Regions from separate parts of the Paenibacillus tundrae genome, predicted to be linked through region 1. Evidence: riboswitches for the same ligand, from Rfam matches in the RefSeq annotation. Region 1 holds a riboswitch; each other region holds the start of a gene.
What was found. A riboswitch is a leader RNA that binds a small molecule or an ion and turns the genes downstream of it on or off. The one in region 1 is predicted to bind cyclic di-AMP.
Positions count from the first base shown of each region.

Region 2: it holds a riboswitch for cyclic di-AMP, as region 1 does, so the genes downstream of both, V6W81_RS06650 (hypothetical protein) here and V6W81_RS00150 (3D domain-containing protein) in region 1, are expected to answer to the same signal.
Region 3: it holds a riboswitch for cyclic di-AMP, as region 1 does, so the genes downstream of both, V6W81_RS10290 (C40 family peptidase) here and V6W81_RS00150 (3D domain-containing protein) in region 1, are expected to answer to the same signal.
Region 4: it holds a riboswitch for cyclic di-AMP, as region 1 does, so the genes downstream of both, V6W81_RS17160 (3D domain-containing protein) here and V6W81_RS00150 (3D domain-containing protein) in region 1, are expected to answer to the same signal.

Region 1 is NZ_CP145605.1:29,048-36,407, forward strand. It holds gene rsmI (16S rRNA (cytidine(1402)-2'-O)-methyltransferase) at 1-584, shown strand, start outside; gene V6W81_RS00135 (AbrB/MazE/SpoVT family DNA-binding domain-containing protein) at 906-1,160, opposite strand; gene V6W81_RS00140 (HD domain-containing protein) at 1,482-2,759, shown strand; gene V6W81_RS00145 (TatD family hydrolase) at 3,129-3,899, shown strand; cyclic di-AMP (ydaO/yuaA leader) riboswitch at 4,140-4,393, shown strand; gene V6W81_RS00150 (3D domain-containing protein) at 4,666-5,865, shown strand; gene rnmV (ribonuclease M5) at 6,023-6,568, shown strand; gene rsmA (16S rRNA (adenine(1518)-N(6)/adenine(1519)-N(6))-dimethyltransferase RsmA) at 6,574-7,360, shown strand, end outside.
Region 2 is NZ_CP145605.1:1,544,217-1,551,576, reverse strand. It holds gene V6W81_RS06680 (thiol-disulfide oxidoreductase DCC family protein) at 1-210, opposite strand, end outside; gene V6W81_RS06675 (hypothetical protein) at 417-707, opposite strand; gene V6W81_RS06670 (zinc ribbon domain-containing protein) at 861-1,106, opposite strand; gene V6W81_RS06665 (organic hydroperoxide resistance protein) at 1,341-1,760, opposite strand; gene V6W81_RS06660 (Nramp family divalent metal transporter) at 2,158-3,453, shown strand; gene V6W81_RS06655 (HAD family hydrolase) at 3,585-4,268, opposite strand; gene V6W81_RS06650 (hypothetical protein) at 4,434-4,832, opposite strand; cyclic di-AMP (ydaO/yuaA leader) riboswitch at 4,948-5,124, opposite strand; gene V6W81_RS06645 (glutathione peroxidase) at 5,516-5,995, shown strand; gene V6W81_RS06640 (hypothetical protein) at 6,144-6,332, shown strand; tRNA gene V6W81_RS06635 (tRNA-Leu) at 6,412-6,494, opposite strand; gene V6W81_RS06630 (urease accessory protein UreF) at 6,957-7,360, shown strand, end outside.
Region 3 is NZ_CP145605.1:2,262,486-2,269,845, reverse strand. It holds gene V6W81_RS10305 (carbohydrate-binding protein) at 108-1,793, shown strand; tRNA gene V6W81_RS10300 (tRNA-Leu) at 1,953-2,037, opposite strand; gene pelA (pectate lyase) at 2,228-3,184, opposite strand; cyclic di-AMP (ydaO/yuaA leader) riboswitch at 3,629-3,760, shown strand; gene V6W81_RS10290 (C40 family peptidase) at 3,766-4,230, shown strand; gene V6W81_RS10285 (carboxymuconolactone decarboxylase family protein) at 4,321-4,650, opposite strand; gene V6W81_RS10280 (hypothetical protein) at 4,763-4,981, opposite strand; gene V6W81_RS10275 (hypothetical protein) at 5,102-5,431, opposite strand; gene V6W81_RS10270 (xanthine phosphoribosyltransferase) at 5,529-6,110, opposite strand; gene V6W81_RS10265 (YkvI family membrane protein) at 6,313-7,360, shown strand, end outside.
Region 4 is NZ_CP145605.1:3,832,595-3,839,954, reverse strand. It holds gene V6W81_RS17170 (ABC transporter substrate-binding protein/permease) at 2-1,459, shown strand; gene V6W81_RS17165 (amino acid ABC transporter ATP-binding protein) at 1,446-2,168, shown strand; cyclic di-AMP (ydaO/yuaA leader) riboswitch at 2,447-2,640, shown strand; gene V6W81_RS17160 (3D domain-containing protein) at 2,643-3,317, shown strand; gene V6W81_RS17155 (polysaccharide deacetylase family protein) at 3,423-4,211, opposite strand; gene V6W81_RS17150 (hypothetical protein) at 4,367-4,711, shown strand; gene V6W81_RS17145 (PspA/IM30 family protein) at 4,830-5,501, shown strand; gene V6W81_RS17140 (DUF350 domain-containing protein) at 5,597-5,998, shown strand; gene V6W81_RS17135 (DUF4178 domain-containing protein) at 6,049-6,555, shown strand; gene V6W81_RS17130 (DUF4247 domain-containing protein) at 6,567-7,301, shown strand.

The sequences.
Region 1 (7,360 bases):
GTTTACCGGCTATTTCTGACCCAGGTTCTGACCTTGTGCAGCTCGCCATTGAAGCTGGAATTCGAGTTATTCCGATCCCAGGACCGAATGCAGCATTGTCTGCTTTAATTGTATCGGGATTACCGACAGAACGATTCACCTTTGGTGGTTTTCTGCCACGAGAGAAAAAGGATATACGAAAAGTGTTGGAGGCTTTTGACGAATCAAACGGCACTTTGTTGTTTTATGAGTCACCTCATCGTATTCGTAAGACACTATCTCATTTGGAAGAGATCTTGGGTGATCGTCCGGTAGTTTTGGCTCGAGAATTGACTAAGCGCCATGAGGAGTTTGCAAGAGGTAGCATTCGAGAATGTATCGAATGGCTTGAAGAGCATCCACCGCTTGGAGAGTATTGTCTTCTAGTTGATGGAATCAAGGAGCATGAACGAAAAGCAGAACGTGAAGCATGGTGGCAACAGCTTTCGTTGGAAGAGCATGTAGCCCATTATGAGTCTGAGGGTCTAGGTCGTAAGGATGCGATGAAGAAAACGGCCACAGATCGAGGATTAACGAAGAGAGACGTGTATAACGCTTTATTGTAAATCCGACCAGATCTATGTAAAAAATGACAAAATCCAACCTTAAAGCAACCTTAACTGGAAACTTAAAGAAATATTAAAATTGAAGCTGCGGTGGAAAATAATTTAATAAGGATATGGCATCAACATGATATCTCTTTATATTGTCATATCGGATCCACCGCTTACTTCGCATTCGCCTCAGTGGCAAGACAAGTAGGCTTTTTTTTGGGTAAAGAAACAAAAAAAGACCTTCCAACGGTGGGGTTCACACCGGGAAGGCAAGCAAGGAATATAAAAAGGTTAGAAATAACTATTGAATAAGTCCATTATACCTGATTTTTCTTATTTTGTCACAGGTGCAGGGATCTCGGAAATACATTCGTTACAAACGATTTTACCTTTGAAGTAAGTTACGTTCTCAGCATTACCACAGAAGATACAAGCTGGCTCGTATTTTTTCAACATGATGCGCTCACCATCAACATAGATCTCAAGAGCATCCTTTTCGCCAATACCCAGCGTACGGCGCAATTCGATTGGAATAACTACCCGTCCCAGTTCGTCGACTTTTCTTACAATACCTGTTGATTTCATCATTATAATCAGTGCTCCTCTCAGCTACTTATCATTGTCATTATTCGACATTATTTTATGTTTTATGATACCCATCATACCAACGATTCCCAAAACAGTCAACCTTAAAATTAGCTTAAAATCAAGGCTGTTTTTGATAAAATTAAGATGGGTAAGGGATTGCAAGCTGTTTTTCGCATTTAAACACGAATGTCAGCTTTGTCGATTTGGAAAACATTATAAACCCCGTCTTCGACATAGTTCGACAAATAGTGTCGAATCAATGATGGATTTCGGGGCAGAAACGACAAAACTAATTAAAATAAATTAAAAGGAGTGACAATTATGGAACAGCGATTAACGGAGGAAAAGGTATTCAAAGATCCCGTACATAATTATATCCATGTGCAAGACCCGATTATCTGGCAGTTGATCAATACCCCCGAATTTCAACGCCTGCGTCGTATTCGCCAACTAGGCACATCCTATCTAACATTTCATGGAGCAGAACACAGTCGTTTTTCACATTCGCTAGGTGTGTACGAGATTACACGTAAAATTATTTCACAATTTGAAAGAAGTCATTATTCGGATTGGCCGAAAGAAGAGAAGATTGTAGCTCTCTGCGCTGCCTTACTGCATGATTTGGGTCATGGCCCATTCTCTCACTCAATTGAAGAAGCTTTTGATATGAATCATGAAGATTGGACTTGCCGCATCATTATGGGCGATACCGAGGTAGGGGCCATCTTAAGACGGTATGCGCCAGACTTTCCAGAGAAGGTTGCATCGGTCATACAAAAAACGTACGAAAAGCCTATTGTGGTCAATTTGGTTACGAGCCCGCTTGATGCTGATCGCATGGATTACTTACTCCGCGATGCATATTTCACAGGTGTTAACTATGGTACGATTGACCTTGATCGGATTTTGCGTATGCTCCGTCCATACCACGGACGAATTGTGGTCAAAGAGTCAGGTATGCATGCTGTTGAGGATTACCTGATGTCCAGGTACCAGATGTATTGGCAGATCTACTTCCATCCAGTTACCCGCAGTTCTGAGATTATATTGCGTCAAATTTTCAAACGAGCTAAAACGCTGGTGCAGCAGGGATTTAATTTCCGTTTCATGCTGGATCCTCTGCCGCAGTTGTTTGAAGGCGAACTTGCTGTTCATGAGTATCTGCAACTGGATGAGGCATTGATTCAAACGGCATTCATGCAATGGCGTAAAGAAGACGATGCTGTTCTAAGTGAGTTGTGCGAACGATTTATGGATCGCAGACTATATAAGTATGTAGAGGTTGAACAGATCGATGTAGAGACGATTGAAGAGATGCGAGAAGCTTTCGCCAAGGCAGGATTAAATCCTGAGTATGATCTTGAAATTGATTTTCCGACCGATCTTCCGTATGATGTGTTTCGTCCGAATGAATCGACGGATAAGCAGATCTTGTTGCTAGATCGGCAGGACCAGCTACATGAGCTGTCAGAGGTTTCCGATATTGTCCGTTCAATCAGTGGCATTCATCGTGGAAAGCATCATTTATACTATCCGCAGAATAAGGTTGATACCATTCTTCATGAGTTGCCATCTCATTTGCGCCCCTACTTCTCATGATGGGGTGGTGCGGCTTTATGCCAAAGTAGCTATGCTAAAAAGCATTTCTAACCTGAGATGTTCTCATGATACAGTAATCTGCTTTAATGGAGAGGATATGTAGATCGACATAATTTTGTAATCTTAGGTTTTTTTATAAAATTATATATCCCGAAACAGATCTACATATAGAGTGTGTTGTGACCGATTCATTCCACATATTGTAGTTAGTTAGGGTCGAATTGATTAAAAAAAACCTGTATAGGCTAATTTTATCCACCCTAAAAATTTACTTTTTTTAAAAAAAAATAAATCAGATATGGTTGCACATTGCATAAGCGTGAATAGACAGCCTATTTATTCTGATTCGACAGAAAGGGAGAACGAAACATGATGTTATTCGACACCCATACCCATCTAGATGCGCCCCAATTCGACGAGGATCGTGAAGCTATGATTCAAAGAGCTGTTGATGCAGGAATTAGCCGCATGATTAATGTCGGTTTTAACCGAGAAACGATTCCATCCACTATGAAATTAGCGGAGACATATGACTTTATTTACGCAGCCGTTGGGTGGCATCCCGTGGACGCAATTACGATGCAAGAGGGTGACTTGGAATGGATTGCATCTTTATGCAAGCATGAAAAAGTCGTTGCCATTGGCGAAATTGGTTTAGATTATCATTGGGATACATCACCAAAGGATGTGCAACAGCGTGTATTACGACAACAGATTGGACTAGCTCGTGAGCTGAACATGCCGATCGTCATTCATAATCGGGATGCGCATGAGGACATCGTGAGAATTTTGCGGGAAGAAAAGGCTGGGGACGTTGGTGGAGTAATGCACTCCTTCTCGGGTAGCTGGGAAACCGCGAAACAATGTCTAGATCTCGGGTTTCACCTCTCGTTTGGAGGACCGATTACGTTCAAAAATGCGAAGCAACCTAAAGAGGTACTGGAGAAGGTACCGATGGATCGTTTCTTCCTCGAAACCGATGCTCCTTATTTGACTCCACATCCATTTCGCGGTAAACGAAATGAGACAGCGCATGTACGTCTGGTTGCAGAAGCAGCTGCGGAAATTAAAGGCATTTCGTTAGAGGAAATTGCCGCAATAACCACCAAAAATGCCATGGAACGATTTGGTATTCGTTAAAAACTAGAGAAAATGTGATGAAAAAGTGAGCTAGGCGGAGGTAATTTGCTTTTTGATCCAAATAAATCAAGAATATTACAATATTTTAACCAAATATTTAGAAAAACGTACTTGAACAACGCTTTACAACATGCATCGAAACAGGATATCATCTTTTCAGTGAATTGTTGTGCGGAAAATTGGACAGATGTTCGGGGGATGAACAAAGGGACACTTTCCGATGAACAACATTACTTTCATGAATCGATCTCGCTGAGTCTCCGTTATCGGAGAGCGGGGGAACCAATAGGGCTTAAACATCGGTGAATATAGCCGGTGCGCATCGTTCGCTGACCCAAAAGCAGCGGAAAGATCTGCGAAGCACTATTTGATTTCTTCTTTGGGTCTCGGGGTGAATTCAAGGGCATCCGCCATGAGCGGGTGACCGGAGATAGGGCGGCTCTCTTTCGCCCGAACCCGACAGCTAACCTCGCAAGCGGAAAAAGAGAGGCAACCTCGTGCATGAATTTCCGATATTCAAAATCATTCGGAAGCCACGAAAGAGTCCTCTTACACTCTTTCTTTGGCTTTTTTTGTTTTTGAATAAAAGAAATACTGTCATCATACGGTAAGTATTCAGGAGGATGACATCATGTTGCGAAGATTGATTCATGGTGCAGAACCGGCTAGGTTGATCTAATCCGTGTTCTGTAGAAAATCAGGTATAGTCGCGTCAAAGACATCATGCATTACTCTAGACGGCGAGGCTATGAAGGAGGACGGAGAAGTGGGCACATTCCAAACAGAAGAGACCCATGAGTCACGATCATCCAGTAAGTCTTTCGCGTTACGGTGGAAGCATGAGAACATGCGTCAAATGGCATTGATCGCGATATTCTCAATTGCGCTTACAATCATGATCTTGTTAGTCGTATATGGTCAGGCCGGGAAACAAATTTCGCTGGTTATCGATGGCAAAGCTCAGGCAGTAGAGACTCGTACAGGAATGCTTCAAGAATTGTTAGAGGAGCAGTCAATCACAGTCAGCCCTCACGATCAGGTATCCATGCCCTTGAATGGGGCGATTGCAGATGGAGACCGTATCGTTATTGAGCGGGCCATTCCAGTAAATATTACGGCAGACGGAGACACCAAGACTCTGTATACAACCGATGCATCGGTAGAAGAGGTAATTCAAAAGTCAGGTATTGAAATTACAAGCGATGATAAAGTTTACCCTGCGCTCGGAACTTCAATCAAAGAGGATATGAAAATCCGTGTAGTGCGTGTAACAAAGCGTACAGTTGATGTGGAGCAGCCCATCGCATTCAAAGTTATCAAAACGGCTGACCCAAGCTTGTACAAAGGTGACAACCGCGTCATCGTAAGTGGTAAAGAAGGTACACTTGTACAACACATTGAGAAAGTGTTCCAAGATGGAGAATTAGTCTCCAAAAAGATGGTTGGTAAGTCGGTTGCGACGAATCGTGTAGATAAAGTCATCGCTGTCGGAACCAAAGCTAAACCTGCACCTGTTGTGAAGGAGCCTGAGATCCAAACGGTATCGGCTAGCACTTCGAAGACAAAAACAGCAACAAAAACGGCTTCATCGAACTCGGATAAATCCTCTGCCTCGGGCAGCAAAGTCATTACCGTTTCAGGTACTTCTTTTAAATATTCTAAAGTTCTCAAAAATGTGTCTATGACAGCTTACTCTTCAGAAGAGCCTGGCATTGGCACCAAAACAGCCTCCGGTACTCGGGTAACAGAAGGTCGCACCATTGCGGTGGATCCGAAGGTTATTCCAATCGGCTGGTGGGTATACATTGAAGGTCTCGGTTTCCGTCGTGCCGAAGATACGGGCGGAGCTATTAAAGGTAATAAGATTGACGTATATTATGACAGTGTGAAGCATGCCATTAACTTCGGACGTAAAAAAGGCAAGACGGTCTATGTGATCGGTCCGGTGAAGCCGGAAGCGAACTAAAATCGTTTTACTTTGAAATGGGAATGCTATAAAATATAAGGCATGAATGATTCATGCGGAATATGCGGCGGGAGGGTCTGAAATCAGTCTCGCCCGCCGTTTGCCAGAGAAGAGGGATATTCCTCTTCTTTTTGCGTTAGAAAGGAAGAATTGGAACATGATAAAAGAAGTGATCGTGGTTGAAGGCCGTGACGATACGGTGGCGATAAGGCGCGCGGTTCAGGCGGATACCATTGAAACAGGCGGATCAGCCATTAATCAGCGGATTCTGAAGCGTATTGCACTTGCTCAGGAGCGGAGAGGGGTCATTGTTCTGACTGACCCAGATCATGCTGGTGAGCGGATACGGAAAATCATCGCCAATAAGGTACCGGGTTGTAAGCACGCCTTCATTCCTGAGGCTGATGCAACGCGCAAAGGAGATATTGGGGTCGAGAACGCTTCGCCAGAAGCCATTCGCCATGCCCTAGCACGTGTGCATACGTCCTATGAGGGGGCACCGAGTCTGATTGATTGGGAGGATCTCATCGCTGCTGGACTCATTGTGCATCCACAGGCTGCCGCACGACGTATGGAGATGGGGAACATACTCGGCATCGGTTATTGTAATGGTAAGCAGTTTCACAAGCGGTTAAGTGTGTTTCAGATCACCCGAGAAGAATTCTCTGCCGCATTATCGCAAATCGAATGTGAAGGATTGTGAAGTAAATGAAGGGTATGGAAGAGACGTTGGAAATTGCAACACCCAAACGAACGAAAGAGATTATTCAGAAGCATGGATTTTCATTTAAGAAGAGTCTAGGACAGAACTTCCTAATTGATCAAAATATATTGAACAAGATTGTTAACGCTGCGGATTTGGACGAGTCCAAAGGTGCACTGGAGATTGGACCGGGAATAGGAGCACTAACGGAGCGGCTTGCTAGAGTTGCAGGGCCTGTAACGGCAGTAGAGATTGATCAGCGGCTCTTACCAATCTTAGGTGAAGTGATGGAGCCTTATCCCAATGTACGGGTTCATCATGGCGATGTACTGAAGCTGGATCTGGAGGAGTTATTCCGAACGGATTTTGGTCAAGTGGACAAAGTCAGCGTTGTTGCGAACTTGCCTTATTATGTGACAACACCAATCATGATGAAGCTATTGGAAGAAAAGCTGCCTGTAGACAGCATCGTGGTTATGATTCAGAAGGAAGTAGCAGAGCGGATGGCTTCCGCACCTGGTTCCAAGGAGTACGGTAGCTTAAGTATTGCCGTGCAATACTACAGCGTACCTGAACTAGTTTGTATTGTTCCACCTACCGTATTCATTCCTCAGCCTAATGTGGAATCAGCGGTTATCAAACTTAAGGTTCGGGAACAGCCTCCAGTACAGGTGCCAGATGAAGCACACTTCTTCGAGGTGGTACAGGCTTCTTTTGCACAGCGTAGAAAGACTATTTCCAACAATCTGAAATCTCGCTTTTTCACAAAGGATAACCGGGAGCAGGCTGACC
Region 2 (7,360 bases), 1.5 Mb from region 1:
AATAAGTACAAATGTATCCATCTGATCTGGCGAAAGATTACCCTTCCGCAGTAATTCCTTTGCAATATCGGACTGCAGTGATGCAAAATGATATTTGCCTTCTGGATCACGCTTAATAATCCATTTGGTAATGCCCTGGCAGAAATGGCATACGCCGTCCACGAGCACAATAGGGTGTCCTTGATGCTGATCGATGTCATTAGCTGTCATAATGGAGGCCTCCTCAAGTTGATTGTCAGAGTAATTTACCCATCTTAGACTATGTTCAACTAGGCTGTACCCTAAATCTAGCAACACTAAGTCGCACAAATTCAAACCTAACACCTTCAATGAAGGAATAAAACAATAGAAAAAGAGCGCAGGCTCGGTGCCTACGCTCGTATCTGTCTGGGTGATTCACCCGAAATCAGACGATATTAGTTTTGAGTTACTTCAGCAAGTCCTTTGTCCACCCATTGCTCATCGATCATTTGGTGATGCAGATCTTCTGACCACTGATCCATACATTTACAAATGAAATCTTTGCGGCATACTGGACAAGGTGTTTTTTGCAGACGACTGATATGAGTCAACTTCCATTCTGGGGAACGGGAGTAGAACACACGACAATGTGTACCATCTTCGAGTTTTACTGTAAACTCATACAATCCGTCTTTTTCGTTTTGGCTAGCTACTTGCAATTGTGCAATTTTCGGTCTATAAGACATGGATATCACCTGTCAATTCAAATTTGGTTCATGCAATGATACTTCTCAGTACTAAGTCATATTAAAGAAATTTTAGGCCCATGTCAACTCAAGTAGCTACGCCTGAACTGGAATATTCCGGAACACTTCCCTACAATCAACCTTTTTGTGATCTTAACCTCCAAACAAAATATCCAGAATCGTCCCTACCTGTCCTTGTTTTTTTCCCTTGAGCACATCCGGGTTAAACACCTCTACATACCCACAGGAAGTACACGTGATGAACAAATAATGATTATGCTGAATATCAAATACTTTGCTTAAACCCGCTCCCGACATCGACACTTCCTTAATATCACAATCGGTTCCTCGGCATTTTGTACATACAAACCGACGTTCGATCATCTCTTCAATACTCATTTTTGCGTTCCCCCTTTTTTAGGATAGCTCACATGAATTAAGAGTATAATTTATGTAAAAGAGTACGCTCCTGACCCTATAATCTCCTGCACCATCCGTTAATTTAATGAAAGAGATTGTGCAGAAAGGTTCTGAAATTGAAAACCCTGCCGATTACCAGCAGGGCTTGTCTTATGCAACAGATATCGAGGTTATCTGTCTCTATAAATCAATTCTTTTCCTAATAAGTAGTGGTTATACTACATTCAATACAACGTCAATATTGCCACGAGTCGCTTTGGAGTAAGGGCAGAAATCATGAGCTTTGCGAGCGAGATCCTCTGCTTGACTATGATCCACTCCCGGCATACTTACATCGAGACGCACAGACAGTTGGAATCCATCATCCGCAGGGTCTTTACCAATGGATACATTACTTGTTACAACGACATTCTCCAGCTTCACACCCGCTTTGCGCGCTACGTTAGCTAGTGCACTCTCGTAACATGCCCCATATCCGGCTGCAAAGAGTTGTTCAGGGTTCGTTCCCTCACCGCCAGAGCCACCCAGCTCTTTAGGCATTTTCAGATCATGCTGAAGTACGCCGTCCGAAGAAGTTACTGAGCCTGTACGTCCACCTTTAACCGTTGCTGTTGCTGTATATAAAGCTTCCATTAGAATCTCTCCTTCACTTTGTTTTTTTGTTGCCTACAATTCATTTTAAACTTCTGGCTCATTTTGAAACGCATATTGGATTCATATGTTGGATTCATATTCAGCTTGTACATCTTTCTCATTTTCATGCAGATAACGCTCAGAGGCTGTATTTTTTTGATCAATGGGTAATATACGGAGGAACACGTTGAAAATATCGTCTTATTTTTGTGCCGGTACATAAAAGTTGCACTAGACAAAAATTATTGAAGGAGTACAATGTAAGAATAAACATAAAAATTTAGATATATCACATATCGCATATTGTCTCATTATTATTGCAAAGTCAGGTGATTATTGTATGAGTAAAAGAAATCCGTTTAACACGCCTTCCAGAGAATCGTTATCCACGGCTGGGATGGCTCCTTCCCTCGGGGAAGCTCATAGCTCCATGAAGGTTCCTCAGAACGCAGCTTGGTGGAAAAAGTTCCTCGCCTTTGTTGGCCCGGGCTACTTGGTAGCTGTCGGATATATGGACCCCGGCAACTGGGCAACAGATATCGCAGGTGGTTCACAGTTTGGTTATACACTACTGTCCGTTATTCTAATCTCGAACCTGATGGCTGTTGTGCTGCAATCACTCGCGGGTAAGCTCGGGATCGTCACAGGACGCGATCTAGCTCAAGCCTGTCGTGAACGCTTCAGTATGCCGGTGGTTATTATGCTCTGGGTACTCTGCGAACTTGCCATTGCAGCCACCGATCTCGCGGAAGTTATTGGTTCCGCTATTGCCTTGAAGCTGCTGTTCAACATTCCGATGTTATATGGCGTGATTATTACAGCTGTGGACGTACTATTAATCTTAGTGTTACAGAATAAAGGCTTCCGGGCGCTCGAAACCCTTGTAATTGTGCTTATGGCGACTATCGCCCTTTGTTTCGGTATTGATCTATTTTTAGCAAAACCCGATATGGGCGGAGTGCTTCACGGTTTTGTACCTAGCACTGAAATTCTACAGAATCCGGCGATGCTCTACATCGCGATTGGTATTATTGGAGCTACCGTCATGCCGCATAACTTGTATCTGCATTCCTCCATTGTGCAGACACGTCAGATCGAACAGACACCGCAGGGTAAAAAAGAAGCCATTCGTTATACAACGATGGATTCCACGATTGCACTTACACTCGCGCTGTTCATCAACGCAGCGATCTTGATCGTATCTGCGGCAGTATTCCATAGTGCTGGTATGACACAGGTTGCCGAGATTGCAGATGCTTACCATCTGCTCACACCCCTGCTCGGTACCACTGTTGCAAGTGTTCTGTTCGGCGTTGCTCTATTGGCATCAGGTCAAAACTCGACACTCACTGGCACTCTGGCCGGACAGATTGTTATGGAAGGGTTCCTCAACATTCGAATTCCTGCATGGCTGCGACGTCTAGTCACTCGCCTGATTGCAATCATTCCTGCCGTCATTGTGACCGCTATTGCAGGAGAGCATGGAACAGAGGAACTTCTGATCCTAAGCCAAGTTGTACTTTCCTTACAGCTTCCTTTTGCGGTTATTCCGCTGGTCATGTTTACAAGTGATAAGAAGAGTATGGGTGCATTCGCTAACAAACTGTGGTTGAAAATTACGTCCTGGATCATCGCTGCAGTCATCGTTGTCCTGAATGTGTATCTCATTATTCAGACCATCGCGCTGTTTTAATTCAAATAAAAAGAGCCGACTCATCCAAGTGAAACGTTCACTTGAAATGGTCGGCTCTTATTTATCCTTTTCTAGAACGATATGCTCCAGTAGGGTCATCAGCATAAATCTTATTTTGGAGTATGTATCTCCTAGTCTTGATCTGGTAAAAGCAAAGGAAGAAGCTGCTCTAAATTATCAATTGTCCAATCCGGGTGATCCTGATCTTCAAGCTCAGGCTGGAACCGTCCATACCCCTGTAAAATGCGTATCGTTCGCATTCCCAGCTTCTTCGCCGGAACGATGTCATTATCGATGCGATCTCCGATCATAACTGCTTCCTCAGCCTTGCATCCCGCCTGCTTCAATGCCACTGCATACAGTTCACGATCAGGCTTAGACACTCCTTCTTCAGCAGAACAAGCAAGTACATTCACATACTTACGCAAGCCGTAACGCTCTAACCGTTCCTCCGTACCCGGACTCTGATTAGCAATGATGCCAATTCGATAATATCGTGACAGTGATTTCAGCACTGAACCAGCACACGCATAGGGTTGCTCAAGCTCTTTACGAAACTTTAATTTAGCCTGGATCTGCTCTCTATGCTGTTCATCGCTAATCAACGTACGTATCGCCACTTTCATTGGCCATGCCTCGTAGTTTCGGTAACAGGTGACAAATATCTCCCGTACAGTCTCGATCTGCACCGGATATCCAAGTGCACAGGCTTCTCTCACGAACTGACCGATAATATCGTCTACAGGCTCCCATTCGTCCACTAGCGTATCTCCTACATCGAAGAACAACCATTTTAACCCACGTACATCTGGCACAACTATTCCTCCTTATCTTGCTACATCCCCTAAACAATAAAAAAGAAGACCCACTTCATGCATGAGTCTCCTCAAAATTCCGTTTACCCTTTGTTCATAAGTTTAATGATCTATTCGTTCAATTATATCAGGCACCTGACAAGGGAGCAATCATCGGTTGCAGCATCAACCGTTAAGCAGGAAGCCCACTTCTCCGTTTAATGAATAGACAATCCGATCGGCACCCATGCCTCGATAAATTCCTTTTGGATGGCTCTGTTCTGTAATCACACACAGCGACTTAGATGTCCACGAACGACAGATCTGCAAATAACGGCAGGTCAAGTTCAGACTATTCTCAAAAATAAAAACATTACCTACACTACTCTGAGGTAAAAACCATTTCTCTGCCGCAGCCGTGTTCATGCGAATGACATGCTCTACCCCGAACTTCCGGAGTTTCCGCTCTTCCCCTGCACTGTTGGTCAGAACGGCAAACGGCATTTTTTTGTACATCAATAGTTTGATAAATTTGCGCCCCGCTTCGTTCGGAGCAGTTACTAAAATCATCTCATTATCCATCATTCGTTCCTCCCTTAGCGTGAAAAGACAACAAAAAAGAAGCGTGGGGGACCAAGGCCTCCCGGACGCTTCTTAAAGAATCCATGGCAAAAACACCATGAACCAGCGTACGGCTTGTTGCCTCTCCCTTTAACGCTTACGAGGTTAGCTGACGGATTCGGGCGCGAGAGTCGCCCTATTTCCGGCTGTTACCGGAAAATTCACCCCATGGATCCATACCGTCCTAGAACAGCGCATCCTGTTGGTTCCCCCGTTTTCCACCCATGAATGAATGGAAACTCAGCGATTAAAACATCGTTCTTACATCATTACTGATTAGATCGATATTATCGTTTGTTTCGTTTTTTCATGTACAATAGAAATTAAATTAGAAATTACGATATGAATCATACACCGAGGTCATGTTGATGTAAAGTGTACATAGATCACCGAATCGACGGATTTATGCCGTTTCAACCCAATGATATCGCTTACAACATATTTTTGCTTCATCCATCTCCCCTAAGCTCTCTAATTCTCGTGATCACAAAAATCTTCTACCTATTCGTCCATATGAAGACCAATTCAAGCTCAAAAAGAGCTAAAACTATAATTATCCAATATTAGTTTTGCATTATTTAATTGTAACCAATATAATAGATATATACGAAAAAGGAATCATTCATTCGATATAGGAGGCGATTTTCATGACCGTTTATGAATACAAAGTTAATACCCTTCGAGGCCAAGAACAAGAAATGTCTCAATACCGAAACAAAGTGCTGCTTATTGTGAATACAGCTAGTAAGTGTGGATTGACACCACAATTCGAAGGGCTGCAAGAGCTGTACAATAAATTCAAAGATCGCAATTTTGAAGTTCTCGGATTCCCGAGCAATCAGTTTGCACAGGAAAAAGGCTCATCCGATGATATTGCTGAGTTCTGTCAAATGAACTATGGTGTAAGCTTCCCGATGTTCGAGAAGATCGATGTCAACGGATCGAACGCTCACCCCCTGTTCCAGCATCTCACCAAAGAGGCTCCAGGCCTACTCGGCTCCAAAGCAATCAAATGGAATTTCACTAAATTCCTAGTGGATCAAGACGGACGTGTCGTAAAGCGTTACGCACCCAAAACAACTCCTGATCAGATCGAAGCTGACATCGAGAAATTACTAAAAAAATAAATTGAACAACCAACAGCCATCTAACCGGAGACCACAGCTTTAAGCAGGAATTCTCTAGTCGGTGGCTTTTTTTTGCACTCACGAGCTTATTTTGGCATAAGGGCCCAGGATATACATTAGAGTGTTCTGTTGAGAGGAGTGATGTGGTATGAAAAAAGTACTTACTGCAATGTTTCGGAGAAGTAGACGTAATTCTAATGGTACAAGGATTATGATTGGACATCGACCAGACAATCGAATCGCCGGGACGTTATATGAATCGTTAGGATTCATCCAAGTAAGTAGAGAGCTTATCGATGGCGAAATCGTACGTTTACTTCAAATCGGTCGGGCTTAATGATTAGAATAAAATAAAAACGGTAGAAACAAAAAAAGAAGCTTCCGAGTTCGGAAGCTTCTTCTGTCTTGCATTATGATGCGGTCGAGAGGACTCGAACCTCCACGGGCATACGCCCACTACCCCCTCAAGATAGCGTGTCTGCCATTCCACCACGACCGCATGTCGTAAATTATCGGCAACAAAAATGATTATACCGGGTTTCATTATAAAAGTAAAGTACTTTTTAAATTCAGCTTTTTCACACGATAATTCCCCCTCTACCTGCATGAATCGTCATATTTCCACAGCAGTTGCATATCCTTGAGTTCGACCTATTTTTGTAGTTCATTTACCCTTGATAAGCTTCAATGAGCAAGCCAATGGAATAATCACTAATATTACTTTTACTACTTCTCTTCCAATGACAAGATTATCACACACACTCCAATATATAACTCAGTACGTTATTTTAAATAACATATAAAGAAAATAAAACAAAATTAACAAGATTTAATTGACAAAAAGCGGATAATTATGTGAATATATATATCATATAATTCGGATTCAAACTCATAAACAGCTTCAAAACGAAATAAAATGTTATATATAATAACATTTAACGAACATAGGAGGCGAAAGATCGTGAACCGTGGGAATAAGCTGCTCGATTATGTCAAACTGCTTGATTCCTCTATTCAAGTCGGAGGGTTCACTCATTCATTCGGCATGGATGCACTTATAGCAGAAGGTTCAATCCGCAACGTAGCAGACCTGGAATCATTCATGCGTTGTCAATTACATCCGAGCATTGTGCGCCTGGAAGGAATGGCGATTAAGGGCATCTACAGTGCAGCGGATCAGAAGGACACATGGCGAACAGCTCTTATTGACAAACTAGTCCACGTTCAGCGAACCCCTCCAGATCTCAGGGAACACTCCTCTGCTATGGGCAAACGGTTAATCAAGCTCGCTCAAGCCCTCCATCCCTGGATCGACTTTAGAAAACTCGAGCACACCCTGTCCACCTATAATTCAGTTGGATGCCT
Region 3 (7,360 bases), 2.2 Mb from region 1:
TTTCCTTTTATTTTCGAAAGGAGGTTATGTAAGGGCTTACAACTGAATCTAAGCAAAATTAAGATTTCATTGGTTTAGCAGTTCTCAGGATAACCATTTCGAGGAGGATGATCGCAGTGAAATTTAAATTCAAAAAAACCTTTAACGTTTTACTCGCCTGCTTAACGGCTCTGCCACTGATGTTAACACCCACACAAGCTTCGGCAGCAAGTGATGCTACCATTAATTTATCCTCGGAGAAGCAGCTCATCAAGGGCTTCGGAGGAATTAATCACCCGGTTTGGATCGGTGACTTGACGCCAGCTCAACGTGATACAGCCTTTGGCAACGGGCAAAACCAGTTAGGCTTCTCCATCTTAAGAATCAGTGTCGATCCTAATCGAAGTAACTGGTCTAAGGAAGTAGATACAGCCAAAAGAGCGATTGAACAAGGAGCTCTAGTGTTCGCCTCCCCATGGAATCCTCCAAGTGACATGGTCGAGACGTTCAACCGGAATGGCGATACGAATGCTAAACGTCTGAGATATGACAAATATGCTGCTTACGCTCAGCACCTGAATGACTTCGTTACGTACATGAAAGATAACGGCGTAAACTTGTATGCCATTTCCGTTCAAAATGAACCAGATTACGCTCACGATTGGACCTGGTGGACACCACAGGAGATCCTTCGCTTCATGAAAGAAAATGCAGGATCGATCCAGAACACCAAAGTGATGGCGCCTGAATCCTTCCAATACCTAAAAAACATATCTGACCCGATTCTCAATGATCCACAAGCGCTCGCGAATATGGACATTCTAGGAGCACATTTGTACGGTACTCAAGTCAATAACTTTGCATACCCACTCTTCAAGCAAAAAGGTGCAGGCAAAGAACTGTGGATGACCGAAGTTTATTATCCAAACAGTGATAACAATTCTGCAGACCGCTGGCCAGAAGCATTGGAAGTCTCCCATCACATGCACAATGCAATGGTAGAAGCAGATTTTCAAGCCTATGTATGGTGGTACATCCGTAGACAGTACGGACCGATGAAAGAGGATGGCACGATTAGCAAACGCGGTTATAATATGGCTCATTTCTCCAAATTCGTACGTCCAGGCTATCTGCGAGTGGATGCAACGAAAAACCCAGATACCAATACGTTTGTGTCTGCCTACAAAGGAGATAACAAGGTTGTCGTCGTCGCAATTAACAAAGGAACTTCTGCAACCAGTCAGCGATTTGTCCTGCAAAATGGTAACGCCTCTACTGTATCCTCATGGGTAACGGATAGCAGCCGTAACCTAGCAAGTGGAGCACCGATCAATGTGTCTAACGGCGCATTTACTGCACAGCTTCCTGCTCAAAGTGTAACCACATTTGTAGCGAATATCACTGGGCCAGGAAGTGGTAACACAAGTGGTACAACGTATGAAGCTGAAACAGGAACTACCCTAACTGATGCTGTAGTTGAGACAATCTACCCAGGTTACACCGGCTCGGGGTATGTTAATTTCAATGCACTAACGAACTCTGCCATTCAATGGAATAATATTAACAATGCGACAAGTGGTACCAAAAACGTAAAGTTTCGTTATGCATTAGAGAGTGGCACGCGTAACCTCGATGTGTACGTTAACGGAAACAAAGTGATCAGCAATACCTCTTTTTCAGCAACAGGAAGCTGGTCGACATGGGGCGAGAAAACCATTCAGGTACCCATGAATTCTGGAACGAATACCATCAGAGTTGTAACAACAGGTACAGAAGGGCCTAATATCGATAACATTACAGTTACAGCATCATAATACGTGTAGTAATATAATTGGCAAAAAATTGCCCAAGCCTGTGATTAGTCGTAGGTCGTTGTAACCGACAATGGATGGACAAGCTGTGAGATCCCCCATATGAGTTCAAAAAAAGGTTCCCCGATAGACTAATGTCTAACAGGGAACCTTTTCATTCGATGCGGTCGAGAGGACTCGAACCTCCACGGGGGGTTAGCCCACACGGACCTGAACCGTGCGCGTCTGCCAATTCCGCCACGACCGCATATGTATATCTCCGTGATATATATGTATCTCGGCGACAAAAAATAATATATCACGCAAGCATCTACATGTCAATATACAAATGCTCAGGAAGAAACCCGATCCAGATAGTCACTTCCGGATCGGGCTTCATGTTTAGGAGCTGGCATATGATCTGGCACGATTGGTACCAGTTTAGAATCTAAATTAAGTTACAGCTTGGATGGCCAGTTACCATACCATGCATAACCGCCTCTTCTTTCTTTGTCAATATCGCTCAATTTGTATTTCACGATGCCGTCACGACCGATAAAGATGGGTTTATCCGTTCCAACTTCATAGAAACGAGCCCAGATTGGTGCAGCTTTGGAATCAGCAATAATTTTGCTATCGCCGTTCGCTCTTTCATATCGGTAACCGGTGATCTTCACTTTGTTAAACCAAGCTTCGGCTCCCTTGATGGATGCTGTAATTTTGGCGTTGGAAGGTCTTGTTTTCAGGAATTTAACAATCGTTACACTCTCTCCAGCTGTTAATGATGGTACTTCATAGATTCTTGCACCTGCAGGCTTAAGTGTGCTTGAATCATGCTGTTGCCCCCATGCTGTGAGCTTGCCACCTGAAACTACCTGTGTATTCAAAATCGCATCCACACCTTTAGCAACCGCATTTTTACTACGATTGGCAAGGTTGCTGTCAATAAAGGAGAAGTCACCTTTTCGTGTCGCAACTTCATCCAACATGTACATTACATTAATCATCGCATCATCATTGTAGGTAATATGTTTGTGATAACCAGAACTTTGATAAACTTGAGGCCACCCACCATTGGAATACTGCATATTCAGCAAAAAGTTAATTCCCTTAATCGCGGCAGCAGAATAACGTGGGTCGTTTGTCTTTTTGAATTCTTTAGCTAGTCTTCTAATTTCTGAGTATGTAGCTTTATTGTCGATCGTAGATTTCGCCCACTCACCAGTGGATTGCTTATATTCTTTTCTCCAGCCTCCATCGGCTCTTTGATTCTTCAAGATATCGGATATGCTTGCTGTTGTTCCCGAAGCATCCGCAGCAGATACAATCCTAACCGGTTGAATGACCATACCTACCGCAGAAAATACCATTGAAAATGCTAGAACTAATGTAACTAACTTTGTTTTTGTATTCAAAATGATCACACACTCCCCGTTATTATTGAAATCATCCAATTCTTCATTCCACTTACTTTCACCCTCTAATTACACGTCTCTCCACCAACTCCTTTATTTGAATTAAATTATAACGACTATATTTTTATCCAATATGTGGATTGGATAGAACGATCTTATGCAAAAAAAATAACTTTGTCAATTAATGCAACATCTTGTAACATTCCGCGATTATTGTATCTATCAGAATAGTTCAAACTGCACATGACAAACCTCGAGTGGTATACACTCTAGTTTGGATTTGAATCACATATTACTATTTTGTAATTAGTTACGCTGTCATTTCGTGTTTATTCTTCATAAAAATCAATAGTTCCGTTAACATTGGGCGATAAAGAAGGTATTAAGATGGGTTTGACATTTACGCATATATGCAATATAGTTTCAAAAGGTTACAAAAACTTAATTATTCATTTGCCGAGTTTCATGTTTGAAAACGGGGGAACCATTTTGGGTGAATTATTCTTATACATAGGAAATATAGGGAACCTTCTACCGAACCCTTAGCTAACTCCGTAGGCAACGAAGGGAGAACATTGATTTTGAAAAAACTTATCATCTCCATTTTTGGAGCAGCAGTACTATTTACTTCAGGTGCAACAAGTACAGAGGCAAGCACAATCAACACCGTCGTTAATAACATGGCAGGTATTCCTTACAAATGGGGCGGTACAACAATGGCCGGCTTCGATTGTTCTGGATTTATGAGATATCTTTTTGATAAATATAGCATCGATCTACCCCGCACTTCCCAGCAGCAAGCGAAAGCAGGAACTCCTGTATCCAAAGCGAACCTTCGCACAGGCGATCTCGTATTCTTCAATACAATGGGTAAAGGTGTTTCACACGCAGGTGTTTACATCGGTGACGGCCAATTCGCACACGCATCAAGCAGCAAAGGTGTCAGCATCACTAAATTGTCTAACCCTTACTTCAAAGACCGTTATGTTACGGCTCGCCGAGTTACTGGCCAGTTTATGTATAATAAAATGATTGGAAAAATATAATATAACTTCGATGTACATAAATAAGGACCTATTCCCGTAGCATTTGCCAAGGAATACGTCCTTATTTTCATTGATATAGCCCCATCCTGCTTAGTGCAGCGCCTTCTGTACGCGCATTGCGCCCTGAGATAGTGCATGACCGCCGCCTACGGCACCCGCCACTGCAACGGTCTCCATGATCTCCTGATCGGTAGCACCCTTCGCACGAGCTTCCTCCACGTGATAGAAGGTACACACTTCGTTATTCGCAAATAAGCCAATGCCCAAGGCGATTAATTGTTTCGTTTTGGCATCAATGGCTCCTGGCTGAAAGCATTCTCCCGTAAACTCATGGTAAGACTTCACCACTCCCGGTAGCACATCGCTCAACTCACCAATCTGATCCTTATACGCGTGAACCTTTTCATTCATCAATGTCATATCATTGCACGCCCTCTCGGAGATAGTTCCACATCCTTCACTGTAACTATCCTTTCTCCTGAGCGAATCGATTATGCCTATAGGAGGATGGTAAATCCCGTTAGCTCATTTCCTACTCGCTAAGTGGACTCTGGCGCGGCTCGCTGAACAGCTGATAGCGATAACTACGATCGAGCTTAACCACACGTCGATTCTGCCGCCGAATGAGTACCTGCTCTCCATCCCAAGCAACAACAATTCCTGTTACATCATTGGACTCAAGCTCGTCCCTTACCACTCTAACCTTTTCACCTGACAAACGCAGGGCATCCAGCTCTGTATCACTAATCATGTCTATGGCTCCTATGTTCCAAATTAATTTACAAAAAGAGACCTAAATGACAACTCATTTAGGTCTCACGTGACTGTATTGGACTGTCATGTCATACGAAACGTATGTCCCGACTGAAATTTACCGCTGCGCGTGCTCTTTGCTGTCATTCTTCTCAAACCAAAAATCAAGCACTTTGGCGGACATCACACGTTCTTCAAGGTACTCCACTTGATGCGGTGTAAATTGCTCTTTCCAAGAGAAGGACAACTCTTCACACAAGCCTACAATCGTCAGAAGTTCTGACCAGGCAACATAGCGTTTGTACCAGAAAAATTGAGGATGTTCAATCATATAGGGATAAAGGTCATCGAATTCCGTATGTTTACAATCCAGGGCACGTTCAAAATGAACTTTCGATTCCGCCAGCTTATCAATGAAAAATTGTTCTGTTGCCGGTTGGTTCCCCATGGTGTTGCCTCCTCTCCCTAACATAACCCCATTATAAATGAATTCTGCGGTCATGCAAAGGCATTGTTCAAAAAATAGGCCCTTTTCCTTTAAAATGTCACATTTCGTTATCGTCAAACTGAATGCTTCCATCGTTCAGGGAACGAATACGTACCAAGGCTTCAACAGGAATTCCCTGTTCACGAATAGTTCGTGCTCCTGCTTGAAAACATTTTTCGACGACTACTCCGAAACCAACTAATTCAGCCCCAGAGCGTTCAATGATCTTGATAACACCGCGAGCTGCATCCCCATTAGCAATAATATCGTCTATGAACAAAATACGATCATTCTCATGAATATATTCACGAGACACCATAATATCGGTCACAATTCCTTTCGTAAACGATGGTACACGTTCACAGTAGGCATCAGGGTCAGCCAGTAGCGTTTTTTTGCGTCTAGCGAATACAAGAGGTACTCCTAGCTCATGTGCAACAGCAAAAGCTACCGGGATGCCAGAAGACTCTACCGTAATAACACGTGTTACACCACTCTCACGAAAACGTGAGGCAAACTCACGTCCCATTTCCATTGTCAAACCAGGGTCAATCTGATGATTCAGCAGTCCATCCAATTTAAGCACCTGATCAGAGATGACTACTCCTTCTTCTAAAATACGTTGTTTCAACACTTCCATGATTTGACCTCCCAAGCCTATCCTATGACGTAAAAGTATCATAGATATGACTGTCAATTCAAGCGAATCAGCTTTATTGTTACTTAGCCTTACAATCGTGCTTAAAGAATGAGCTCATTGTCATGAGTTTCCAGGGTCAAGCATACCTTGTACCATGGCACCCGCATGTCCAAACTATTCAGGGGCCTGAGAGGGGAAACGCATGAAACAGGCATTTCGGGTGCTGCAGATCGCATTTACATACATTGGAACGGTGGTAGGTGCCGGCTTTGCAACAGGTCAGGAAATCCTGCAGTTTTTTACCCAGTATGGCAAATGGGCAACACTCACCATCGGCCTATCCACCATACTTTTTGTCTGGCTAGGCACCAAAATGATGCTCATTGCACACGATACAGGCTCCCGCTCCTATGAAGATCTTAATAAGCATTTATTCGGTTACAAAGCAGGCAGATGGATCACTTGGATTACCCTTCTCATTCTCATTGGAGTGAACAGCGTCATGTTGGCTGGAGCAGGCTCCGTCTTTGTTGAACATCTCGGCTTGCATTACCAGACCGGCTTGCTCGTTACACTTGTCGGTACTTACCTTCTTCTGGGACGAGGTATCCGAGCCATCATGCAGATGAATAGTATCGTTGTGCCGATGATGCTGCTGCTCTCGCTACTTATGATTACCAGCACACTCCATCATCCTGGGGCTTCTAGATTTATCACGTTAACAACCGATAAAAGTCTGATACAGGTATGGCTGTCCCCACTCTTGTACACTTCATTTAATCTGGTATTGGCTCAAGCTGTACTCGTACCTTTAGGTAACCAGATTCATAGTCGAAACATGCTGAAGTGGGGCGGCGTACTAGGCGGAATTGGAGTAGGCTTTATGCTGCTCGCTGCTCATTTTGCAATGTCTGCACAGATGCCGGGAATAACACAATTTGAAATTCCGATGGGCAGCATTGCCTTTCAGCTTGGTTGGATCGTTCAGTCCGTTTATGTATCCCTGATTTTCATGGAAATATTCAGCACCTTTGTGGCAGATATTTATGGTATGACGCTACAGGTCAGACAAAACATTCGTGTACACCCGCGGGTCATTATGCTGGTTATTATGTTGCTATGTTACTCCTTTAGTCAATTTGGCTTCAGCTCTCTATTATCTATTCTTTACCCCATTTTCGGATGTTTGGCACTCATCTGGGCTTTTAAATTAATTATGGATCGTTGGGGCAGTTTCCGAGGGACAAAAG
Region 4 (7,360 bases), 2.7 Mb from region 1:
GTTGAAATTGATTAGTCGTTATACCATGATGCTGCTGGCCTTTGTACTGATGTTGACAGTTGCTGTACCGACGGTACTCGCAAGCGGCACTACGGACAATTCAGGCGGTAAAAAATTGGTGCTCGGCACAAGTGCCGACTTCGCACCATATGAATTCCATAAAGTGATTAATGGAAAAGATGAAATTGTTGGATTTGATATTGAAATTGCAAAAGAAATCGCTGCTGATCTGGGAGCAGAGCTTGTCATTGAGGATATGGGATTTGACGGACTTCTACCGGCACTCCAGAGTGGTCGTGTGGACTTAGTCATCTCAGGTATGACACCAACGGATGAGCGTAAGAAAAGTATCGATTTCTCTGATACGTATTATAAATCGAAGCAAGTCATTATGATTCGCACCGAGGATACAGATAAATATCAAACGATGGCGGATCTGCAAAATGAGAAAATCGGGGTTCAAAAGGGTTCTATTCAGGAAACCATTGGTCAGGGAATCTCGGGTGCCAAATTAACGGCACTGGATAAAATCTCCGATATCGTTCTGCAATTGCAGACCAAGCGTGTAAATGCTGCGATTGTAGAAGATACCGTAGCTGCTGGTTATCTGGACGATGCCATCGGTCTTGCACCTATTGTGGTGGACGAAGAGCAGGTCGAGGCTGCAATCGGGATTCGCAAAGGCAATACCGAGTTGCTAAATGCCGTAAATAGTACGTTGGAACGGCTTAAGAGCGAAAATAGAATTGAAGAAATGGTAACCGAAGCAAGCCAATTGATGGCAGGTAAAGATACCAAAAATATTTTTCAAGTATTCTGGGCGTATAAAAGCTTCTATGCGACAGGGATAGGTTATACCCTTTTGTTATCTGCACTCGGTGTATTGTTCGGGGTAATCATCGGTTTGATTATCTGTATGTTCCGTATGCATGATATGGCTATTCTGCGTTGGATCGGTACAGCGTATGTTGAACTGATTCGTGGTACGCCAATGCTCGTGCAATTGATGATTATCTATTATGGATTGTCACTGACCTTCGGAATTAATTTCTCGGCGCTACAAGCCGGTGTAATCACACTCTCCATCAACAGTGGTGCTTACCTTGCGGAGATCTTCCGTGCAGGGGTACAAGGTGTAGATCGTGGACAATTAGAGGCTGCTCGTTCACTGGGTATGGGTAGAGGTGCAGCGATGCGCTACATTATATTGCCACAAGCGTTCAAGGCCGTATTACCTGCAATCGGTAATGAGTTCGTAACGATTATTAAAGAGTCTTCCATCATCTCGGTTATTGGTATGGTCGACATTATGTATCAAGCAAGTGTGGTCAAAAATATTACGTACCAAGGGATGAATCCATTCCTTATTGCAGCAGCTATTTATTTTGTAATGACCTTCATATTGTCCAAGCTGCTCGGACGACTGGAAAGGAAGTTGAATGCAAGTGATCGACGTTAGTCAATTATATAAATCCTATGGAAAAAATGAAGTATTAAAAGGCATTGATGTCACGATTGGCAAAGGCGAGGTTGTCGTTGTCATTGGACCATCCGGTTCGGGTAAAAGTACATTTTTGCGTTGTCTGAACCTGCTTGAGCAGCCGACTTCAGGCGAGATCCTATTCGAAGGTGTTTCAATTACAGAACCGAAGCATAACATCAATGCTACGCGTGAAAAGATGGGTATGGTGTTTCAACATTTCAACCTGTTTCCTCATAAGACGATTCAGCAGAACATCACGATTGCTCCAATCAAAGTAAAGAAACAATCGGTACAGGAAGCAGATCAGATTGCAGCCGATTTGCTTAAAACGGTGGGTCTTTCTGACAAAAAAGATGCATACCCTAACCAGTTGTCAGGTGGACAAAAACAACGTATTGCGATTGCGAGAGCCTTGGCGATGCAACCACATGTAATGTTGTTTGACGAGCCAACTTCAGCACTCGATCCAGAGATGGTTGGAGAGGTGCTTGATGTCATGAAACGCCTGGCAGAGGGTGGAATGACGATGGTCATTGTTACGCATGAGATGGGCTTCGCTCGTGAAGTAGGAGACCGAATTCTGTTTATGGATGGCGGAGTAATTATTGAGCAAGGAACACCTGATGAAGTGTTTGGTGCACCTAAGAATGCTCGTACACGTGATTTTCTTGCCAAAGTTCTATAGTAATGTGATCATAAGCTGCCGAGCAGCTGGGGATACACTATTGAATGAAGAGTAACAAACAGCCTTGTCGACATCATCGTCGGCAGGGTTGTTTTTATTTGTTTTCCGGAGATACATAATCAGAAGGATCAATGGAATAAAAGGTAACTTTTTTGTTACTTATATAGAAGACATATATGAATTATTAATATGAAAAAGGCTTGTTTTATTAACCAATTTTGATGTGTCATAAACGTACTGGTAAGATTTACTACAACTATAGGTTACAAGATTGTGATATATTGTTCCTGCCGAAACTTCCGAGGAGGAAGTGCGGGGGATGTAACGATGCAGAAACGAGGATTGATGTTCGCGTACTGCTAGGGGTGAATTAGGGCGTACATAACGTTAAGGGCATGTGATTGAACCTATAGGGTGGTTTCCTCCATCCGAATCCGACAACTAACCTCGCAGGCATAATGAGGGAGGAAGACCATGTTTAACAAGAAACGTATTGCGAAAGCAGCAACAGCATTGCTGACAGCAGCTATGCTCATTCAGGCCGTTCCAGCTTACGCTGACTCTGTTCATGTGGCCAAAGAGGGGGATACATTCTATACTTTATCCAAACAGTATGGTGTAGGTATGGAAGCACTCATTAAAGCAAATGCAAATATTTCACCTTATAACATCTATGGTGGGCTGAAAATTACTGTACCTGGAAAAGCCAACACCGTCTCAGCAGCAGCGGCTCCAGCAGCCAAAGCAGAGGCTAAAACGATCACAACAGCAAGCTTGGATGTCAATGCAGACAGCAAAGTGGTTGAAGCCTGGGGCAAAACATTTGATTACAGCAAGTCCATTGAAATGAAGGCAACAGCGTACTCTGCAGATCCATCCGAAAACGGAAAATGGGGTGCTGTAGATTACTTCGGTAATCCGCTTGAATTGGGTACAATCGCTGTAGATCCAAGTGTGATCCCGCTGGGAACGAAAGTCCTCGTGACAGGTCACACACACCCAGGACTGCCGAAACAAGCGTTTGTAGCTACGGCGCGAGATACAGGCGGTGCGATTAAAGGTAAACGCGTTGATATTTTCATTCCTGGCAGTAAACAATCCGTGAGCACATTCGGTTTCCAAGATGTTGAGCTTTACATTCTAAAATAAACGTCATGCAAACAAAATGAAAAAGGGTGTCTTCCATTCACAGTCTGATGTGAGTAGAGACGCCCTTTTTAGTTTAACGTTTCTCTTAAAGTGCCTATGCTGGAATTACTTGCTCTTAGAGATGTTTAACATCTCGTCCAGTGTTACAAGGCTATATCCCCGTGCTCGAAGCTCCTCAATGATCTCTGGTAACGCATCAATCGTTCCCTGAAGGTTAGAGCCCACTCCGCCTCCTGCATGTTGAAGAACGATCGACCCTGGTTTAACAGCCGATAAAATATTCTGCTTCACTTCATCTTTGGAAAGACCTTTCCAATCGAGTGAATCGACATTCCAGTTCACAATGCTATATTGCTGCTTCTGAGCCCATTGGAGCTGCTTCTCATTAATATCCCCGTAAGGTGGGCGAATCATTTTTGGCGTATACCCGGTTAAATTGTGAATGATATCCCCGGTATGTAAAATTTGTTTGCGAAAATCGTTCATCGTCAGCTTACTGAATTCAGGATGACTATAGCTGTGGTTACCCATGATATGACCTTCGCGAACCATACGTTTGACTAGAGCCGGATGTTTCTCTGCCCGCTTGCCTACAATAAAAAAAGTCGCTTTGACTTTATACTTTTTCAAAACATCCAATACCTGTGGAGTGAACCTTGGATCAGGAACATCATCAAAAGTCAGAGCAACCTGTTTGGTGGAAGGCCCATTCGTCTTGAACGTATCAGCATATTTCTGTCTTAGTTGACCTAGCGTGAGCTGTTCATCGCCTTGTGCATCAAACTCCGTGACAGGTGAACTGGCTTGGTTCGGTTCAGCTGACATATGAGCAGGAGCGAAATTTCCGCTCAAGAGAAAGACGATAAATGATATTGCGATGAGGCGAATACGCATAATAGCAGCCCCCTTTTCCAAAAATGCGTTCTCTATGGTATGCCCGATGTAATCTTGATTTATTCGACTTGTGAGATGTTTCATTGTCAGTCTCTCGAATCTTGTTCATAATTCGGACCATAACATGAGATAGAGAAAAGGATAGGTGGATTAGTATGAGTAAATATGATTTGAGTTCAATTCGATTACAGGTTGTAGACGTGGGGCAGGACAAAGTATTCATGGTTACAGGCGGCGATGCACACATAGGAGCGGTGGCAACCTATTATGTAGATCACGATCGTCTTAGTGGAGCTACATTTCATGTCCCAGGGCATAAGGAGCAGGAGTTATGCGAGAGGCTTGCGCGCAAGGCGGCATATCAGTTGAAGGTTACGGTGACGGTCATTATGGGCATTCATTTTGATGCGATCACACGCATGCAGATTGATGAAATCGTGCAGACTGCAGAGAGGCTCCTTGATGAACATCTGCTGATAAAAGGTCAATTAAAAGAATAATTTTACATGATGAAGAAGTTTGTTTTGATTTTTTTTGCTAAAATTGAAACGGGTTGAGGTTTATCACGTATGTATGATTATATACAAGGTTGTAATATCGACTAGGAGGAATAACATAATGTCCATTTTCAAACGTTTACGAGATCTAACGATGTCCAATATTAACTCCATCATTGATAAGGCAGAAGATCCAATCAAAATGACAGACCAGTATATCCGTGATATGCAAGAGGATTTGCAAGATGCGGAGAAGGCTGTAGCGGCACAGATCGCCATTGAGAAGAAGTTCAAGCAGCTTTATGAAGAGCAAGAAGCTTTAGTGAAGAAACGCGAAGAGCAAGCGCACACCGCAGCTCGCGCACAAAATATGGATTTGGCTCGCCGAGCGCTTGAAGAGAAGAAAACGGCTGAAGAAAAAATGGCTGAATACAAAACAAGCTATGACCAGAATAAAGCTTCCGCTGACAATCTGCGTGGTAAGTTAGATGAGATGCGCAAGCAATTAACGGAAATGAAAAACAAACGTGAGACTTTGGTTGCTCGTTATAATGCTGCGAAGGCTCAAACTGAAATCAACAAAGCGCTGAACGGATTCAGTTCCGATACTGCTAGTGCTGGAATGAAGCGTATGGAAGAAAAAATGATGCAAATGGAAGCACAGGCTGAAGCAAGCAATGAAATGTCCTCCAAAGGAAAGTCCTTGGATGATGAATTCGAGAAGCTTGGTAAAGATCAGGCGGTTGAAGATGAATTGGCAGCACTGATGAAGCAGTACGAGAATAAGAACTAACCTTTTAGATGAAGTAAGGAAATTAGCGGAGAAGAGACATGTGTTTCTTCTTCGCTTTTAAATGCGGTTCATGTTGAAATGTGGGGGCTGTTGAAATGGATTTGAACATTTTGGCAATGCTGGTCTGGACGTTATCGGGTTCGGTTTTGCTGTTTGTCTTGATGTACGTGGATTCATTGTTTACGAAATACAAGGATTTTGCTGAAGTGAAAGCAGGCAATATGGCTGTAACCACTCGGATGGTTATGAAGCTGTTTGCCCAAGGTTATGTACTGGCGACCTCCATCTCTACTGCAGGACATCTTGGTGAGGCACTGCTCGTATCTGTCGTATCCTTTATTATATTGCTGATTCTGGAGAATGGCGTGCATTATGTTATTCGTACAAGAGCCAATTTAGATCTGGATACAGGTATTCAACAAGGGAAAACAGGGTATGGTCTCTTCTCAGGTGCATTGCATATTGTAGGCGCATTAATTATTGCAGCTTGCTTATAAATTGAGGGTCAACCAACCTCTAAGAAGAAATAGAACGGGAGTTAATGGGCATGAGTGTATGGAAACGGATTAAAGGAATACTAGCTAAACCCGAACCGCCTCGGGCCGAGAAGACGATGCTACAGCTTGAACCTGGTGATATCTGTGAAGTCTCTCTTGTGATATATGAGGTTGTTGGGCGGGTACATCATCGTTCGAGAAATGCCGTCGTATTAACATTGCAGGATGGTACAGCTTTCAGACACTTGCACATTGAAGAGCGTGAATTGACACGCTATGCTCTCTACACACCGATTGACGGTCGTCTAGATGCACCAGATGAGGTTCCAACCTTATTAGATCTAGATGGACGCGCATACCACCTGGAGGAAGAATATGGAGGTATGGTAACGACTGCAGGCAGAACACCATATGGCCAGGCAGGAGAGCAGCTCGTGTGGCAGTATCAATCTGATGATCACAAGCTACTTCGTGTGGAGTGGCAAGACAGACGTTTTACACTTTATGAGGGTGAGGTTATCCTTCCTGCGGATATCAAAGTGATTCGTTCGAGCTAGGAGAGGTTCCCATGAAAAAACGCATGGCACATAGTTTGAAATTAATGTTGGTTCTTAGCCTTGTGATGTCACTGTTGTCCGCTTGCGGTGCACCTACCGTACAGGACACCTACCCACTTGAATCTGTGAGTGGTAGCGGTAACACCACATCCTATGTATACCGGGCTGCTGAGCGTACCGTTCCAGAGGTTGCCCAGGAATTGTCTGAGCAGCGTCAACCTGATCAGATTTCGGCTGAGAGCACCGAGCGGATGTTCCTGGTGTATCAGGATCAATATTATCATTTACAGCAGGATCCCAATAAAGCGGAAGACACGTTAATCGAAGTCGATTCCAAAGAATACGTTCGTCAGAATTACGATTCTTCCTTTTTACAGGGATATTTAACCGCAACGTTAATCGGAAATTTGTTTGATTCCTTTGGCGGAGGCGGAAACGGGAAATATCGTGGTTATACAAACAAAGATACGTACAAACCAAGGGAAGGCACGTATCGTGCGCCTACAAGTAATGACAAAAAGCTTGCTCCACCGATTACCGTGGAACGCAAAGGCTCAATTACTAGACGTGGGGGCGATACGGACACCAGTGTAGGTTCTGGCGGAGGTTTGTTTAGTCGTAAGAAGGAACCAAGTTCAGGTAAGATTGATCGCGGCAAAAGTGGCGGATTATTCAACTCACCCAAGAGCTCTTACAAGAAGCCAAAAACAAGGGTGGGCGGAGGCCGAATCATGCGGCGAAGGTAGCACGGACTTTCCTAATCAGTACATTGTAACGCATAAGAAGAACAGCGAAGAGGTAAGGT